Regions from separate parts of the Achromobacter sp. RT286_PF genome, predicted to be linked through region 2. Evidence: riboswitches for the same ligand, from Rfam matches in the RefSeq annotation. Region 2 holds a riboswitch; the other holds the start of a gene.
What was found. A riboswitch is a leader RNA that binds a small molecule or an ion and turns the genes downstream of it on or off. The one in region 2 is predicted to bind glycine.
Positions count from the first base shown of each region.

Region 1: linked by a shared signal. The riboswitch ahead of AC6LJY_RS23570 (D-amino acid dehydrogenase) and the one ahead of gcvT (glycine cleavage system aminomethyltransferase GcvT) in region 2 are both predicted to bind glycine.

Region 1 covers NZ_JCBAMR010000040.1:16,430-25,669, forward strand. The annotation lists gene AC6LJY_RS23540 (DUF2242 domain-containing protein) at 82-1,131, opposite strand; gene AC6LJY_RS23545 (spinster family MFS transporter) at 1,229-2,614, opposite strand; gene AC6LJY_RS23550 (AraC-like ligand-binding domain-containing protein) at 2,718-3,701, shown strand; gene AC6LJY_RS23555 (NAD/NADP octopine/nopaline dehydrogenase family protein) at 3,871-4,968, shown strand; gene AC6LJY_RS23560 (3-hydroxybutyryl-CoA dehydrogenase) at 4,962-5,972, shown strand; partial or broken gene ampC (class C beta-lactamase) at 6,125-7,285, opposite strand; glycine riboswitch at 7,439-7,529, shown strand; glycine riboswitch at 7,530-7,624, shown strand; gene AC6LJY_RS23570 (D-amino acid dehydrogenase) at 7,664-8,911, shown strand; gene AC6LJY_RS23575 (peptidoglycan DD-metalloendopeptidase family protein) at 8,868-9,240, opposite strand, start outside.
Region 2 covers NZ_JCBAMR010000007.1:144,747-153,986, forward strand. The annotation lists gene AC6LJY_RS08855 (Orn/Lys/Arg family decarboxylase) at 1-25, shown strand, start outside; gene AC6LJY_RS08860 (BaiN/RdsA family NAD(P)/FAD-dependent oxidoreductase) at 49-1,251, shown strand; gene AC6LJY_RS08865 (superoxide dismutase) at 1,457-2,071, shown strand; gene AC6LJY_RS08870 (ZIP family metal transporter) at 2,101-2,994, shown strand; glycine riboswitch at 3,111-3,207, shown strand; glycine riboswitch at 3,241-3,364, shown strand; gene gcvT (glycine cleavage system aminomethyltransferase GcvT) at 3,456-4,556, shown strand; gene gcvH (glycine cleavage system protein GcvH) at 4,659-5,036, shown strand; gene gcvP (aminomethyl-transferring glycine dehydrogenase) at 5,108-7,981, shown strand; gene AC6LJY_RS08890 (DUF945 family protein) at 8,073-9,240, opposite strand, start outside.

The DNA of each region.
Region 1 (9,240 bases), on a different contig from region 2:
ATGACATGCCGCAGGGCAGGCCAGATGACATGCCCGAGGGCACGACCGAGTGCACGCCGGGTCCGGCGTGCGCGGCAGGGGTCAGTTGCCGGTGGCGGACGCGGATGCTGCGGGGCTGGCAGTGGCGCCGCTGACGGTAGATGAGACGCCCGCCGTGGTACCGGTGATCGCAGCCGTGGCCGGCCCCCCGGCGCCGGTCGCAGCGCCGGTCGCAGCGCCGGTCGTAGCAGCGGACGGGCTGACCGCCGACGGAGTCGAAATCGACGCGCCCGGCCCCGGCAACGCCGGAGACGTGGCGGGCGTGGCGGGCGGGGTGCCGGTTTGGGTATTGCCCGGCGTCGATGACGGCGCGGCGTGCGGCGCGTCCGCGGCGGGCTTTTGCGTGGTCGTGTCAGTGGCCTTGTCGGTGGCCTTGTCACCGGCCTTATCACTGCCCTTGTCGCTGCCGGCGCCTGGCCCCGACGGCCCGTTCGCCGCAGCGGGATTCAGAGTGTCGGCGGGCGCGTCCGGGGACACGACGGGATCGGCGGGCGGTGCCGGCGGCTTGGCTTGGGACGCGCGGGCGCGCGGGCTTGGCGGTACGTGCGGGGCGGCGGCGGCTTCCGCGTCGGGCAGGAAGCGCTGCAACAGCTGGAAAAAGCCTTCGTAGAATTTCGGACGCGACACCGTCTGGCTAGCCGTTTTGACCAGCGAGTCGTCGCTGGAGCCGAACGGCATCGACACCTGGCCCAGCACGCTGACGCCCACGCTGGCCGAGCTGGAAGTGCGCTTGATCGAATAGCGGTCTTGCACCGCGTTGGCAAACACCGTGGCGCGCTGGTTGGCGCTGCCGTCCGAGGCGCAGTCGATATTGAAATTGATCTGCGTGTGCAGCCCGTCTTCGCCCTGGAAGTTCTTGTGCCCGGACACGCGGGCCGCGTCGAAGCGGTCGATGTTGTAGCCCTGGCTCAGCAAGGCGCGGCGGCCCGCATCGCAAGCGGTGGTGCTGGCCGTGGGGAAGGTGCGCGAGAACACGTCGTTCTGTGCGAAGTCTTCCCGTTCGTAGGCCGGCTTGGGTGAACTGCATCCCGCAAGGATCGCCGTCAGGCAGACAAACAGGGCAACGGGCAGACGACGGGTAACGCAAGGCATGAGGGGGGTCCGGCTTTAGGCGTAAAGCGGGCATTATCGGCCAGGAAGGGGGCGGCTGGCGAATCCCGCTTGCCCGGCGTGATCCCTTGAAACAGTTTTAACGGGGCCGGGGCGACAGCACAGTTCCGACCCCGTTTTCCGCGCGCCCTTCCTCTTGCCCCAGGCTGCGCCGATAGCTGGCGCAACCCGCCGCCAGCAGCAACACGCACAGCACCGTGGCCACGCCAATCAGCAGCGATAAGGACTGCCCGACCGCCGCCGGATTCTTGAACAGACGATCGGTCAACAAAGCCACCGCCGTCGTCCCCAGCCCCAGGCCGATCAAATTGGAGATCAACAGGAACAGCGCCGACACCTGCGCGCGGATCTGGTTGGGCGGCAATATCTGCATGGCCGCCGTGGACGTCGGCATGGGAAAGGACGCAAAGAACATCGCGGGCAGCAACAGCCCCACCGACACCGCCAAGCTGTCCACCTGCGTGAACGCCACGGCGGGCAGCGCCATGCCGACCGCCCCGATCACGCCCGCCCGCAGCGGCGCATCGCGATAGCCGCGCTTGGCCAGCGCGTCCATCAGCCAGCCGCCGCAAAAAACGCCCGCCGTATTGGCCACCAGCACCACCACACCCAGCATGTACCCCACATCCACCGGCGACATGCCGAACTTGCGCATGTAGAAGGCGGGCGTCCAGCCCAACAAGGCAAACAGCACCATGGCATAGAACGAAAAGCCCAGGTAGTGGCAAAAGAACGTGCGGCGATGGCGGCCCAGGAAACGGAACGTGTCGCCCACCGTGGGCTTGTGCGCGTGGCCGTCTGCGCTACGGCGCAAGCCCAGGCGCTGCGGATCGCGCACCGTCAGCAGGATAAGCAGCGCCACCAGCAGGCCCGGCAGGCCCACGATGAAAAACGTGACCTGCCACGGCCGCATTGCGCCGACCCACGGCACCACCACGCTGTCCACGCTTTTAAGCAGGTTGATGACATAGCCGCCGATCAAAAACGCCATGCCGCCACCAATGAACGAGCCGATCGAATAGATGCCGACGGCGCGGCCCAGCTTGTCGCGCGGAAACATATCGCTAAGCATGGAATACGTGGCGGGTGACAAGGCGGCCTCGCCCACGCCCACCCCGATGCGCGCCAGGAACATGTGCGCAAAGCTGCGCGACAGGCCACAGGCGGCAGTGGCCAGGCTCCAGAAGGCCACGCCGATGGCAATGATTTTCGGGCGCGAATAGCGGTCGGCCAACAAGGCGATGGGGATGCCCATGACGGCGTAGAACAGCGAGAACGCCAAGCCGTGCAGCAGGCTGAACTGCGTGTCGGACAGTTGCAGATCGTGCTTGATGGGTTCGATCATCAGCGCCAGGATCTGTCTGTCGACGAAGGAAAATATGTACGCTAGCATGCATATCACGACGACGTACCACTCGTAGGCGTAGCTTCGTTTCGTCAGTGGCGGCAGCGTCGCGTCAGTCATGTTTTTCCCTTGTTTTCCTTAGTCTTGTCCATCGTTTGTAGGTCTTTGCGCAGCGGGACTCTATACGCCGCGCGCAACGACTATTCCCACCGCGCAGGAAAGCATGTTCAACGACACCTATCCGCTGAACCGCCATTGCTTGCTGGACTCGGGCAACGCCGCCGAGGTCAAGGACCAGGTCAGCCAGCACCTCTGGTCGCACCGCATGTGCGTGGCTCAGGGCAAACCCTTGCAATCGCGGCTGTATGGCGTGTTCTTCGGCAACGCGGCGCTATTTGACCTGCACTACGGCGCCGAAGTCGAAATCGACGCGGGCGACATCTCCAGCTACTACCTGATCCGCATCACGCTGCAAGGCTCGGGCCTGGTCACGCTGGGCAAGCGCAGTGCGTCCATGCAAGCGGGCAGCCTCACCATTTCGTCGCCGTCCGAACCCAGCGTGATCAGCATCGGCCGCGACTGCCGCAACCTGATCCTGCGTGTCGAGCGGCAAGCGCTGGAACATCAATTGCAACGCCTGCTGGACCGCCCCATCAAGCACGCGCTGGTGTTCGACCTGGAAGCGCCGCCCGATTCCCCCGGCCTTGCCGCCGTGCGCGAAACACTGGACTACCTATGCCGCCTTTATCAGCACCCCGCCATTGACGGCGTCACGCAGACGCTTGCGGCCGGCTTTTCCGACTACCTGCTGGCGCTGCTGCTGACCCAACTGCCGCACAACTATTCCGACGCGTTGCGCGCCGACCACCGCCAGCCCCTGCCTCAGCATGTGCGCGCCGCGCGCGACTACATCGAAAGCCATGTCGACGAAGCGATTTCATTGGCGGACCTGGCGGCGCACTGCGGCGTGTCGGTGCGAACGCTGCAAAACGGCTTCACGCAGTTTCTCAAGCAAAGCCCCAGCGACTACGTGCGCAACCACCGCCTGGCCCTGGTGCACGCCGCGCTGGAACAGGCGCGCGGCGGCGACAGCGTGACCGATATCCTGCTGCGCCACGGCGTCAGCAGCTTCGGCCATTTCGCCACGCATTACCGCAAGCGCTACGGCTGCCTGCCGTCGGACACGCTGCGTCGGCCTCGCCCTTAACGCGCCGTCACACTCCCCAGCAGCCACTGGTGTCCCCTGCCCGCGCGGCCGCGACACGCTGCCTGCGCTGCCCAAATCCCTTGCCGGATCGGAACGGCGCTTGCGCGTTTGGCGCAGCCCAGGCGCCACGCCGCCGCTAGGATCAAGCCTTCAAAGAAGGAGCTTGATCATGCGAATCAGCGTAATTGGCGGCGGCCACGGCTGCTACGCGGCCGCGGCCGAACTTGCCGAAAACGGACACGAGGTGTGCTGGTGGCGCCGCGACGACGCCGCGTTCGACGGTTTGCGACAGGCTGGCGCGCTGACTGTCACCGACTATCGCGGCACGCGCCAGGTTCCGTTGGGCCAGGGTCCCGGCCACCTGGCGCTGCAAGGCTCGCTGAAGGCCGCGCTGACTGACGCGCGGGTGGTCGTCATCCCCCTGCCCTCGACCACGCACGATGCGCTGGCGCCCATGCTGGCCCCGCTGTTGCAGGACGGGCAGGTGGTGTTCCTGCCGCCCGGCACCTTTGGCAGCTACCTGTTTGCGCGCGCGCAGCGGGACGCCGGCAATCCCGCCCGCGTGGCCTTTGCCGAGACGGGCACCCTGCCCTACCTGGCGCGCAAACACGGCAACACGGTCGTCATCAGCGGCTACGCCACGCGCTTGCCCACCGGCGTGTTCCCCAGCCGGCTGACCGACGACGCGCTGGCGTTGCTGGGCCAGGTCTACCCCAGCATCGAGCCCATCGAAGACGGATTGGCGGGCGCCTTGATGAACGCCGGCCCCATCATCCATCCGCCGCTCATCATGATGAACGCGGGCCCCCTGGAGCATTTCGATAAGTGGGACATCCACAACGAAGGCACCCAGCCATCAATCCGCCGCGTTACCGACGCGCTGGACGCCGAACGCATCGCCATCCGCGAGGCGCTGGGCTATGCCGCGCCGCACTTTCCGCTGGCCGACCACTACGCCACGGAAGGCGATGAATGGATGTACGGCCGTGGCGCGCACGGCAAGCTGACCGACAGTGGCGACTGGCGTGAAGCCATCGACCTGCACACGCACCGCTACATGCTTGAGGACACGCGGCTGGGCCTGTCCTTGCTGGTGTCCACGGGGCGCTGGGCGGGCGTGCCGACGCCGGTGGCGCAAGGCTTGCTAAGCATTGCCGGCGCCATCACCGGCCGCGATCTTTACGCCGAGGGCCGCACGCTGGAAAGTCTCGGCCTGGACCGCCTGTCGCGCGCCGGCATGGCTGAATTGCTGAAACAAGGATGCTGACCATGGAAGACAGAATCTGCGTGATCGGCGCCGGGCGCATGGGGGAAGGCATCACGCTGTCGTACATCCACGCGGGACGCGCCGTGACACTGGTCGACATCAAGCCCAGGACTCAGGCGGAACAAGCCGATCACCACGCGCGCGTGCTGGCGAACCTGCGGCGCGAATTGGGCACGCTAAGCCGGCTTGGCCTGCTGGATGACCAGCAGGCCGACACCGCCATGCAGCGCGTGCGCCTGTGCGGCCGCGACGACGCCGTGGCCGACCTGCAACGCGCGCGCATCATCTTCGAAGCCGTGCCGGAACGCCTGGACGCCAAGCGCGACACCTTCGCCTGGCTGGGCCGCGTGTGCGCGCCGGACACCGTGATTGCGTCAACCACGTCCACGTTCCTGGTGACCGAGCTGGCCGAATTGATGCCAGGCCCCGAGCGTTTTTTGAACGCGCACTGGCTCAACCCCGCCTATCTGATTCCGCTAGTCGAAGTCAGCGCCGGGCCGCGCACCGCCGACGCCGCCCTGCAAGCGTTGCTGGCCGTGCTGCGCCAAACCGGCAAGACGCCCGTGCAATGCGCGCCCACGGCGGGCTACATCGTGCCACGCATCCAGGCCCTGGCCATGAACGAGGCCGCGCGCATGGTCGAGGAAGGCGTGGCCAGCGCCGAAGATATCGACACCGCCGTGCGCCTGGGATTCGGCTTGCGGTTTTCGGTGCTGGGCCTGTTGGAGTTCATCGACTGGGGCGGCGGCGACATCCTGTACTACGCATCGCGCTACCTTGAAGCCCAGATCGGCCCACGCTTTGCATCGCCCGACGTCATCGCCAAAAACATGGAGCAAGGCCGCAACGGCTTGCGCGATGGCAAGGGCTTCTACGACTACGCCGACCTGGATGTGGACGCCTACAAGATGCAGCGCCTGGGACAGCTGTGCAAAAGGCTGGAGGTCATGGGGCTATTGCCGCGTTTTGATGGAGCCCACACGGCGGCGGGCACGGAAGCTTGACGGCTGACAGGGGCCGGCGACGGCCTTCCGCCTGCCACTGTCTTCTGCCTGTTTCAGTTCGCTTGCGCGCGGGCTTCGGATTGCGTTTCCGGGGCCGATCCCGAATCCGTTCCCGTTCCCGTATCCGTTCTTGCTTCCGCCGCCGTTTCCCCTTCAAGAATGCGATACGCCAGCCGCACGCGGGCGTCGTTCGGAATGTTCCGATTCGCCAGGATCACCACGCCGATTTTCCTGGCCGGCACAAACGCCACGTAGGCGCCAAAGCCGTTGGTGGAACCCGTCTTGTTGATCCACACATCGGCACGCGGGGGCTGCGGCGGGGTCAGGGCCTTGGCCGGGTGGCTCTGGCTGTTCAACGTGCCGGCATTGGCCGCCAACAGCGCCTTGAGCGTCACCGGATACGCCAGTTGTTCCCAGGCCAGGTCCTGCGTCATTCCACCCACGTCGTAGTAGCCCACATGCGTATCGGCCAAGGCCTTGGATAGCACGGCGTCGTTGACGACGGCCTTGGCGACCTTCGCATCGCGGGCGGCCTTGGCGCCGAATTCCGCGGGCGCTGACGCCACGCCCATGTTCGCGTCCACGAAGCGGATCAGGTCGCTGGCGCTGGTCTTGACGCCGTAGGCTTCGTCGGCCAGCACGCCCGGGTTCACACGCACCGGCGCGTTCTGTTTGTTGTAGCCCTGCGCGTAGTCGCCCATCTTGGCGGCGGGCACGTGGATATAGGTGTTGGTCAGGCCCAGTTTGGGCAACAGCGTCTTCTCCATGGCCTGCGCATAGGGCTGGCCCAGGCTCTTGGCCGCCACCACGCCCAGCATGCCAATGCTGGGGTTGGCATACGTGCGGTAGGTGCCCGGTGCGTAGCGCGGCGTCCACGCCGACAGGTAGGCCATCAGTTGGGCATCGTCGCGCACCGTGTCCGGCACTTGCAGCGGGAAGCCGCCGCCCGTGTGCGTGCCCAGGTGGATCAGGGTCAGCTTGCCAAATTCCGTGCCTTGCAAGGCAGGCACGAAGCGCGCCGGGCTGTCGGTCAGCGACAGCTTGCCCAGCGCCTGGGCGTAGGTCGCCAGCGTCGCGGTAAAGGTCTTGCTGATCGAGCCCAGCTCAAACAGCGTGTCGCGGCTGACGGGCGCGTGCGTTTGCAGCGAGGCCACGCCATAGCTGCGAAATTCATGCCGCCCTTCGCGCGTGACGGCGATGGCCAGGCCCGCCACGTCGTACTCGCGCATTACCGCATGCACGGCGTCGTCGATGCCGGCGCCGGGGGCCACCGGCTCGGCCGACGCCAACGAAACCAGGGCGCCGCTGGCCATCACGGCCAGCGTTTGCAAAACAGTGCGTCGCGCGGCGCGAAAACTCATTCCTATCGTCCTATTCGGTTCACGCCGGCCCAACGGCGCACGCGACATAGTACTAACCCTGAAGCAAATGCGACATGAACTTAGCTATTCTCTACCCCGTCGATTCAAAACCGCGCAGAAGAGACCGGCCCTGGCGGCCGGCGCCGACGGAGCAACCGCCCCGGAAACTCTCAGGCAACAGGACTGCGCGCGTATAGACAATCTGGAGAGAGGCGCCGTGCGCGCCCACCGAAGGGGAACCCGCCGCCCGCGCGGGTGAAACTCTCAGGTACCAAAGACAGATGGGGTGCCGCGTCCACATTGGTCGCGGCCACCCTGTCTGGAGCCACCATGCCCCGCATCGCCATCATTGGCGCCGGTATCACCGGCGTCACGTCCGCCTATGCCCTGTCGAACCTGGGATACGCGGTCACCGTCTACGACCGCCAACGCTATCCCGCCATGGAAACGTCCTATGCCAACGGCGGCCAGCTATCCGCCAGCAACGCCGAAGTCTGGAACAGCACGGCCACGATCATCAAAGGGCTACGCTGGATGCTGCGCAAAAACGCGCCGCTGTTGCTGAACCCCCGCTTCAGCTGGCACAAGTATTCGTGGCTGGCGCAGTTCATGGCGCAAATTCCCAACTACCGCGACAACACCATCGCCACCACGCGCATGGCCATCGAAGCGCGCCGGCATCTGTTCGACATGGCCGAGGCGGAAGGCATCGACTTCGACCTGGAGCGCCGGGGCATCCTGCACATCTACCACGACGCCAACAGCTTCAAGGCCGCGCATCGCTCCAACGCGCTGCTGCAAGCCGGCGGCCTGGACCGCTACGCAGTCACCGCCGACGAAGCGCGCGCCATCGAACCCGCCATGCAAACCGGATGCCACGGCGGTTTCTACACACCATCGGACGCCACCGGCGACATCCACAAGTTCACGCGCGGTCTGGCCCAGGCATGCGAACGCCGTGGCGTCACGTTCGTGCACGATGCCGACATCGACAACATCCAACGCCACGACCGCCCTTACGTGCTGGACATCCGCCGCGACGGCGGCACCCAGCGCGAACGGCACGAAGCGGACGCCATCGTCGTATGCGCGGGCGCGGCCAGCAGAAAGTTCGCCCGCCTGCTGGGAGATTCCATCAACATCTATCCGGTCAAGGGCTATTCGATCAGCGTGCACCTGGACGACGCCGACAGCCAGGGCGCCGCGCCCCGCGTCAGCCTGCTGGACGAAGCCGCGAAGATCGTCACCAGCCGCCTGGGCGACCGCTTTCGCGTGGCGGGTACGGCGGAATTCAACGGCTTCAACATGGACATTCGTGCCGAACGCGTGCAGCCGCTGATCGACTGGACGCGTAAACACTTCCCCAACATCAACACCACGCGCGTCGTGCCGTGGTGCGGCCTGCGCCCCATGACCCCCAACATGATGCCGCGCGTGGGGCCGGGCAAACGCCCGGGCGTGTTCTACAACACGGGGCACGGACACCTGGGGTGGACGTTGTCAGCCGCGACGGCGCAGGTGCTTGCGCAAAGCGTCAGGGCGGCGTTGCCGGCGTCACCAACAGCGTATAGGGGTTGATCGCGCCGCCGTCGTAGATGCCGTAATGCAAATGCGGCGGCGTGCCTCGCGCGTTGCCGGTGTTGCCGACGTAGCCCAGCACGTCTCCGGGGGCCACCAGCTGCCCCCGTTCAATATCGGCGTAGCCATCCAGGTGCGCGTAGTAATGGCGCTGGCGTCCGGGCCCGAGCACCCACACGACCTGGCCGCCCAGGTTGTTCGTGCCAACCTGCATGACCACGCCTTCCGTGGTGGACAGCACAGGCGTGCCGCGCGCGGCAAAGATGTCGATGCCTTCGTGTTGGCGGCCGCCGGACCGGGCCGCGCCCCAAGTGTCGGTCAAGCGTCTG
Region 2 (9,240 bases):
CGTTGATTGCCTGATCGAAGAATAAGACCCGGCGGGTCTGGAGTCCTGATGTTTGATGTAGCCGTCCTCGGCGCCGGCGCCGCTGGCATGATGTGTGCAGCGGTGGCCGGGCAGCGCGGCTTGCGCGTGGTGCTGGTCGACCATGCCGAGCGCCTGGCCGAAAAAATCCGCATCTCCGGCGGTGGCCGCTGCAACTTCACCAACATCGGGACCGGGCCCGCCAATTTTCTGTCCGAAAACCCGCATTTCTGCCGCTCGGCACTGTCGGCTTACACGCCGCAGGATTTTCTGGCGCTGATGAAGCGCCACCATATCGCCTGGCACGAGAAACACCGTGGCCAGCTGTTCTGCAACGATTCCAGCGAATCCATCATCAACATGCTGCGCGCCGAGTGCGACGCGGGCGATGTGCAATGGCGCATGGGCTGTTCGGTGGCCGATATCGGCCATGGCGAGCAGGGCTTCGAACTGCGCACCAGCCAGGGCGTGATCCGCGCGGCCAAGCTGGTCGTGGCCACGGGCGGCATGGCGATCCCGCAGCTGGGCGCCACCGACTTCGGCCTGAAGATCGCGCGCCAATTCGGCCTGAAAGTCGTCGAGCCGCGACCCGCGTTGGTACCGCTGACCTTTGACTCCGCACAATGGCAGCCGCTGTCCGAACTGTCGGGCGTGGCGCTGGAAGTGGGCCTGCAGACGGGGCAGGGCAAGGCGCGGGGTGAATTCCTGGAAGACCTGCTGTTTACCCATCGCGGCCTGTCCGGCCCGGGCATCCTGCAAATTTCCAGCTACTGGAAGCCGGGCGAACCCATCGTGATCGACCTGGCACCGGGCCGCGACCTGGCCGAAGAATTGCTGGCGTCCAAGTCGGGCAACCGGCAGCAGCTGCATACCGTGCTGGCGGGCCTGTGGCCCAAGCGCCTGGCCGATCGCTGGCTGCATCTGGCAGAGCAGGGCGGCAAGCCCGGCCTGGCCGCGATGCGCCTGGCCGACGCGCCCGACAAAACGCTGCGCGCGCTGGCTCAAGACATCCACCAATGGACGCTGGTGCCCAGCGGCACCGCCGGCTACAAGAAAGCCGAAGTGATGCGCGGCGGCGTCGACACGCGCGGCCTGGACCAGAAATCCATGCAAGCCAAAACCACGCCTGGGCTCTACTTCATCGGCGAAGCCGTGGATGTGACCGGCTGGCTGGGCGGCTACAACTTCCAATGGGCCTGGGCCTCCGGCGTGGCCTGCGGCAAGGCGCTGTAAGGGCGCTGTTTTCAAGGTCGTGATGACGCGATGATCGCGCAGTAATTGCGCAACGCCACATCATCATTGTTTTATCAAATAAAAATACATATCATTTGTGTTTCCTGTCTTGGCTGTCGCCGGCCGTTCTTTGGCCCTCGGCCCCGACCTTCGATCATCGACTGTCGCCGTTCCCTTGGAACAGGCGAGTCCCACGGAGACACCCATGCCCTACACCCTTCCGACGCTGCCCTACGCCTACGACGCCCTGGAGCCTCACATCGACGCCATGACGATGGAGATTCACTACAGCAAGCATCATCAAACCTATGTCACCAGCCTGAACGCGGCGCTGGATGGCGCCGGCATCAGCACGGAAGAACCCGTTGAAGCCCTGGTCGCGCGGCTGGACCAATTGCCGGAAGCCATACGCGGCGCGGTGCGCAACCATGGCGGCGGCCACGCCAACCACAGCTTGTTCTGGTCCGTGATGTCGCCCCAGGGCGGTGGTGAACCCGATGGCGCGCTGGCCGCCGCTATCGAATCCGAACTGGGTGGCCTGGCCGCCTTCCGCGAGGCCTTCACCAAAGCGGCCCTGACCCGCTTTGGCAGCGGCTGGGCCTGGCTCTCGGTCACGCCGGCCGGCAAGCTGGTGGTGGAAAGCAGCGCTAATCAGGACAGCCCTCTGATGCACGGCAATACGCCGATCCTGGGCCTGGACGTCTGGGAACACGCCTATTACCTCAAGTACCAAAACCGTCGCCCTGAATACATTGGCGCCTTCTACAATGTCGTGAATTGGCCCGAGGTGGCGCGCCGTTATGCGGCCGCAAAGGGTTAAGCCCGCTTTGTGATGGAGGCATCGGCCCCATGAACACATTCAGCCGTCACCGCGTGCGTCCCGCGGCCACCAGCATCAGCGTCTGGACCCTGGCCGTGCTGGTGTCCTGCCTGGCGATGCACCAGCTGTGGGCCTACCTGGACGTGCGCGCGGCGCACGTGGCCGACGCCCTGCTGGGCGGGCTGGTAGCGGCCGGCGCCACCGCGCTGGGCACCGTGCCCATCCTGTTCGCCCGCACCATCCCGCAAAAGGTCCAGGACAGCATGTTCGGGTTCGGCGCGGGCGTCATGCTGGCGGCCAGCGCGTTTTCCCTGGTGGTGCCGGGCATTGCGGCGGCCGAAAGCCAGGGCATGGGCCGCTGGGGCGCGGGCCTGACGGTGGGGGCGGCCATTCTGCTGGGCGCGGCGGTGCTGCTCATCATGGACCGCACGCTGCCGCACGAACATTTCATCAAGGGCCGCGAAGGCATCGAGGCGCGCCGCATGCGACGCGCCTGGTTGTTCGTTATCGCCATCACGCTGCACAACCTGCCCGAAGGCCTGGCCATCGGCGTGGGTTACGCGGGGGGCGATCCGGTGGCGGGCACCGCGTTGGCCACGGGCATTGCGATCCAGGACATTCCCGAAGGGATGGTTGTCGCGGTGGCGCTGTTGGCCGCCGGCTATAAGCGGGCCTTCGCCGTGGCGCTAGGCATGTTGTCGGGGCTGGTCGAACCGTTGGGCGCGGTGCTGGGCGCCGCCATCGTCGGCTGGTCCGTCTTGCTGCTGCCCTGGGGGCTGGGCTTTGCGGCGGGCGCCATGCTGTTTGTCATCAGCCACGAGATCATTCCCGAATCGCACCGCAAGGGGCACGAGGTCTACGCCACGTGCGGGCTGATGCTGGGCTTTGTGCTGATGATGTTGCTGGACACGGCGCTGGGCTAGCCCGGGGGTTGGTGTCCGGTTTGGCGTGGTCCACGGCAGCGGTTTGTGGCCGGGCCGCGCCAGGAAATCGCGCTTTTCCAGGCCTGGTTTTCGTTGTATGCTTGGCGCCGCTGTCACGCATGTTTGCGGGAGAGAGCGCCCCTTTCACCAGGGTCGCCGCCGAAGGCGCAATTCGCCCAGAATCGCTCAGGTAACCGATACCGCACATGCTTGCCCCGTCCCGGTTTTTACCGTGTGGATGCGGCAAAACAGTACTCTGGAGAGACCTGGCGCCGCCCCGAATTCGGGACACAGCGAGCAGCCCAGGCGCCGAAGGTGCAAACCCGCCCAGCGCGGGGCAACTCTCAGGCAAAAGGACAGAGGGGCGGAAGATTCAGCCGATGCCGTGCGGGCGCAATCCGCTTGTCACGACCGGCATTCCGTAACCCTGGCAAGCCATTGCCGTCCCGGAGTTTCCGCGCATGTCCGCAACCCTCAAACGCACCCCGCTGGCCGACGAACACATCGCCTCCGGCGCCCGAATGGTCGATTTCGGCGGCTGGGACATGCCCTTGGCCTACGGCTCGCAGCTTGAGGAACACCACGCGGTGCGCCAGGACGCCGGCATGTTCGACGTGTCGCACATGCTGAACGTGGATGTGGCCGGCCCCGATGCCTACGCCTTCCTGCAACGCCTGGTCGCCAACGACGTCGCCAAGCTGACCGTGCCCGGCAAGGCGCTGTATTCGTGCATGCTGAACCCGCAGGGCGGCGTCATCGACGACCTGATCATCTATTTCTTTGCCGCTGACGAATGGCGCGTGGTCGTTAACGCCGGCACCGCCGACAAAGACGTGGCCTGGATGCAGCGTGTGAAGCAGGCCGGCAGTTTCGACGTTGCCATCACCCCGCGCCGCGATCTGGCCATGGTGGCCGTGCAGGGCCCGAACGCCCGCGCCAAGGTCTGGGCCGCGCGCCCGGCCTGGCAAGCCGCCTCCGAAGCACTGACCCCCTTCGTTGCCGCCCGCGTGGGCGACGACACGCTCGTCGCCCGCACCGGCTACACCGGCGAAGACGGCTTTGAAATCGTCCTGCCTGCGTCCGACGTCGTGCAACTGTGGCGCGACCTTGCTGCCCAGGGCGTGCGCCCGGCGGGCCTGGGCGCGCGCGACACGCTGCGCCTGGAAGCCGGCATGAACCTGTATGGCCAGGACATGGACGAGCTGACCCAGCCCGACCAGGCCGGCCTGACCTGGACCGTGTCGCTCAAGAATGCCGAGCGCCGCTTCATCGGCCGCGACGCGCTGGAACAATTCGCCACCCCCGCCGCCTTTGTCGGCCTGAAGCTGCAAGAGCGCGGCGTGATGCGCGCCCACATGGCCGTGCGCTGCGCGCAAGGCACGGGCGAACTCACCAGCGGCACCATGTCGCCCACGCTGGGCGTGTCGATCGGCTTTGCCCGCCTGCCGCAAGGCGTGCGTCCGGGCGACACGGTCGAAGTCGACATCCGCGGCAAATGGGTGCCCGCCCTGGTCTGCAAGCTGCCCTTCGTGCGTAACGGCAAAGCCGTCGAACACTCGTAAACTCGAAGCTTCGCGCGAACGGCCGCTGCCAGTTGACGCACACGCCGCTCGCACGAGGCGCGCAACACCATTCATCTACCCGTATTCCCTAGAGGATTTCCCATGAGCCTGCCCACCGATCGCAAGTACACCCAGTCCCACGAATGGGTCAAAGCTGAAGGCGACGTGTTCGTCGTCGGCATCACCGATACCGCCCAGGACCAATTGGGCGACCTGGTTTTCGTTGGCGACGTCAAGGTTGGCGCCAAGCTGAACGCGGGCGAAACCGCCGGCGTGGTTGAGTCGGTCAAGGCCGCCTCGGACATCTACGCACCCGTCAACGGTGAAATCGTCGCCTTCAACGACGAGCTGGAAAACAACCCCAGCCTGATCAACGAATCGGCCTTCACCACCTGGATCTTCAAGATCAAGCCGGTCAACGCGGCCGATGCCGACAAGCTGCTGGACGCCGCCGGCTACGAAGCCGTCGCCAACGGCTAAGAAGCCGGTTCGAGCCGGGCGCGCCGACCTCTTGGCGCGCCGGCCTGATGCACCACCACCCGAGAGTTCCCATGTCGCGCGCCCTAGACACCCATACCGACTTCATCCCCCGCCACATCGGCCCGTCCGACGCCGACCAGGCCGCCATGCTCCAAGTGATTGGCAGCGCCAGCCTGGACGCCCTGATCGACGAAGTCGTTCCCGCCAAGATCCGCAGCCAGGCCCCGCTGGCGCTGCCGCCCTCGCGCAGCGAAACCGACGTGCTGGCCGAACTGAAGCAGATCGCGGGCCGCAACAAGGTCTTTCGCAACTACATCGGCCAGGGTTACTACGGCACGCAGACGCCAAACGTCGTGCTGCGCAACATTCTTGAGAACCCCGCCTGGTACACGGCCTACACGCCGTATCAGCCGGAGATCTCGCAAGGGCGTCTTGAAGCCCTGCTGAACTACCAGACCATGGTCGCCGACCTGACCGGGCTGGACATCTCCAACGCCTCGCTGCTGGACGAAAGCACGGCCGCCGCCGAAGCCATGACGCTGGCCCGCCGTGGCGCCAAGTCGCAAAGCCCGGTGTTCTTCATTTCGCGCCACGTGCATCCGCAGACCATCGAAGTCGTGCGCACGCGCGCCGAAGGCCTGGGGCTGGAAATCACCGTGGGCGACGAAGCGCAGGGCCTGCCGGAATGCTTCGGCGTGCTGCTGCAATACCCGCACAGCACCGGCTCGGTGTCCGACTACCGCAAGCTGGCAGAAGCCGCCCACGCGCAAGGCGCCGTGGTTGCCTGCGCCACCGACCTGCTGGCGCTGGCCCTGTTGGCCGCCCCGGGCGAGTGGGGCGCGGACATCGCCATCGGATCGGCGCAACGCTTTGGCGTGCCGTTCGGTTTTGGCGGCCCGCACGCCGGCTTCATGGCCTGCAAGGATTCCTTCAAGCGCAACATGGCCGGCCGCCTGGTCGGCGTGTCGAAAGACGCACAAGGCAACCCGGCAATGCGCCTGGCGCTGCAAACGCGCGAACAGCACATCCGCCGCGAGAAGGCCACGTCCAACATTTGCACCGCGCAGGTGCTGCTGGCCGTGATGGCCGGCATGTACGCCGTGTGGCATGGCCCCGAAGGCATCCGCCGCATTGCCCAGCGCGTGCAGCGCAGCACCGCCATCTTGCGCGCTGAACTCATCAAGCTGGGCGTGAAGGTCGTGAACGACACGTTCTTCGACACGCTGCTGCTGGAAACGGGCGCGGCCACCCCGGCCATCGTGACGGCCGCCGAGTGCGAGCACATCAACCTGCGCCGCGTCGACGGCGCGCGCCTGGCCGTGTCGCTGGACGAAACCGTCACCGTCGCCGACCTGCAAGCGCTGGTCAACGTGTTTGCCGCCGGCCTGGAACGCGATGATGTCGAACTGGACATCGACGCGCTGGACGCGGCCGCCGCCGGCGGCATTCCCGCATCGGTCGCGCGCGAAAGCGCCATCCTCAAGCACCCCGTCTTCTCCAGTGTGCAATCCGAAACCGACATGCTGCGCTACCTGCGCAAGCTGGCCGACAAGGACCTGGCGCTGGACCGCACGATGATCCCGCTGGGTTCGTGCACCATGAAGCTGAACGCCACGGCCGAGATGATCCCCATCACCTGGCCCGAATTCGCGCTGATCCACCCGTTTGCCCCCGCCTCGCAAAGCCAGGGCTACAACGAACTGATCGACCGCCTGTCCGCCGCGCTGTGCGAAATCACCGGCTACGACAACATCAGCCTGCAACCGAACTCGGGCGCGCAGGGCGAATACGCCGGCCTGCTGGCCATTCGCGGCTACCACCAGGCCAACGGCCAACATCAGCGCAACGTCTGCCTGATCCCGGCCTCGGCCCACGGCACCAACCCCGCGTCGGCGCAGTTGGCCGGCATGGACGTGGTGGTGGTGGCGTCCGATTCCAACGGCAACGTCGATCTTTCCGACCTGCGCGCCAAGATCAAGCAGGTCGGCGACAAGCTGGCCGCGCTGATGATCACCTACCCGTCCACACACGGCGTGTTCGAGGAAGCCGTCACTGAAATTTGCGACATGGTCCACCAGGCCGGCGGCCAGGTGTACCTGGACGGCGCCAACATGAACGCCATGGTCGGCGTGGCCCAGCCGGGCAAGTTCGGCTCCGACGTATCGCACCTGAACCTGCACAAGACGTTCTGCATTCCGCACGGCGGCGGCGGCCCCGGCGTGGGTCCCGTAGCGGTGCGCGCGCACCTGGCGCCGTACCTGCCGGGCGTGGTGAACGAACAGGGCAAGCTGCCCGGCGAAGCCAAGGTCGGCCCGGTGTCGGCCGCGCCGTTCGGTTCGGCCGGCATCCTGCCGATTCCGTTCGTGTACATCGCGCTGATGGGTGCCGACGGCCTGCGCCGCGCCACCGAAGTGGCCATCCTGAACGCCAACTACATTGCCACCCGCCTGCGCGACCACTATCCGGTGCTGTACGCGGGCCGCAATGGCCGCGTGGCGCACGAGTGCATTCTGGACGTGCGCCCGTTGAAGGAAACCAGCGGCATCAGCGCCGAGGACATCGCCAAGCGCCTGATGGACTACGGTTTCCACGCGCCCACCATGAGCTTCCCGGTGGCCGGCACGCTGATGGTCGAGCCCACGGAATCCGAAGGTGTGGCCGAGCTTGACCGCTTCATCGACGCGATGATCTCCATCCGCGAGGAAATCGCCCAGGTCGAGCGCGGCGAACGCGATCGCGAGGACAACGTCCTGAAGAACGCGCCGCACACCGCGCAGATGCTGTTGGCCGAAGAATGGCTGCACGACTACCCGCGCCAGCAGGCCGCCTACCCGGTGGCGTCGCTGCGCGAGGCCAAGTACTGGCCGCCCGTGGCCCGTGTGGACAACGCCTACGGCGACCGCAACCTGGTCTGCGCGTGCTTGCCGATCGAAGCCTACGCGTAGGGCATTACGCGTAGCGGCGATAAAAAAGCCTCCATCTTGCGATGGAGGCTTTTTGTTGGGCGCTTGCCCGTATCGGTATCGGCCGTACGCCTTACTTGGCCGGCGCCGCCTGAGCCGCCTCGTTGAAGTCTTCGGCGATGCTGATGAACGTGTTCAACAGGATTTGCAGGTTGTCCTTGCCGATCCCGCCTTCCGCGTTCATGTCCATTTGCAGCACGGCCTGGTTCTTGTTGTCCAGGTAGGCGCGGGTCCAGCGGTATTCCTGGTTCCAGCTGTTGATGGTCTTCAGCGACATCGGCTTCTTGGTCTTGTACGTGGCCGTCATGACCAGGTCCAGGCACTTTTCAGTGAAGTCGTTGCACAGGAATTCCAGGCGCAGGTCGCTGGCGCCGGTGGTGCCCGGATCCAGGATCAGCACGGGGCCTTCGTCGCCATCCTGCTTGTTGGCGGTGATGCCCATGTCGTCCAGCAGGGCGCTGACGGTGTCCAGGCTGAAGTCCTGCATCACGCCGACGGCGGGCGTTGCGCCTTCGGCCGGCTCTTGTTCGCTCATGCCGGGCATGGACTCTTCTTCGTCGTCGCCCATGGAATTCATGCCGGCGGCGCCAAGCAGGCCGCTGAACAATTCGTCGGCGGGAATTTCCTTGCCGTTCAGGTTGCCCATGCCGTCCGCGAACGTGAACTTGCCAACGATGTTGTCGCCGTCGTTCTTGCCCACGTTGAACATTTCAGCCATGCCCGACATCTGGCGCACGGTCTGGTCGGCGTCCTCGGCGGCCTTCTCCGGGCTCAGCCCTTCTTTCTTGACGGCGTATTGCGCGACCAGGTCCTGCACCATCGGCTTGGAAATGATCAGCGTGGCGTCGATGCGCTTGATGGCCTTGGCGGCAATTTCCTGCGGCGTCAGGTTCTTGACGTCCGGCGGGTTGGCCAGGTCCAGCGTGAAGTTCAGCTTGCTTTCGCCCTTGCCGGTTTTCCAGCTGATCGGGTCGATGCTGAATGACGGGTTGCCCGCCAGCAGCTTGCCGGCGCTGTCCAGCATCGCCTGGAACTGCTCGTCCTTCAGGCCCTCGTCTTCGGTTTGCGCCATGTATTGACGCAGCAGCTGGTTGTACGTGTCCGACAGTTGCTTGACGGCCTGGCCGTCCAGCTTGGCCAGCTTGATCACGGCCTGGCCATTGCCCAGAGGCACGTCGTTGACGGTGATGTCGCCGGTTTGATAGGCGGCCTGCATGTTGATGGACTTGTCGTCCTCGGAC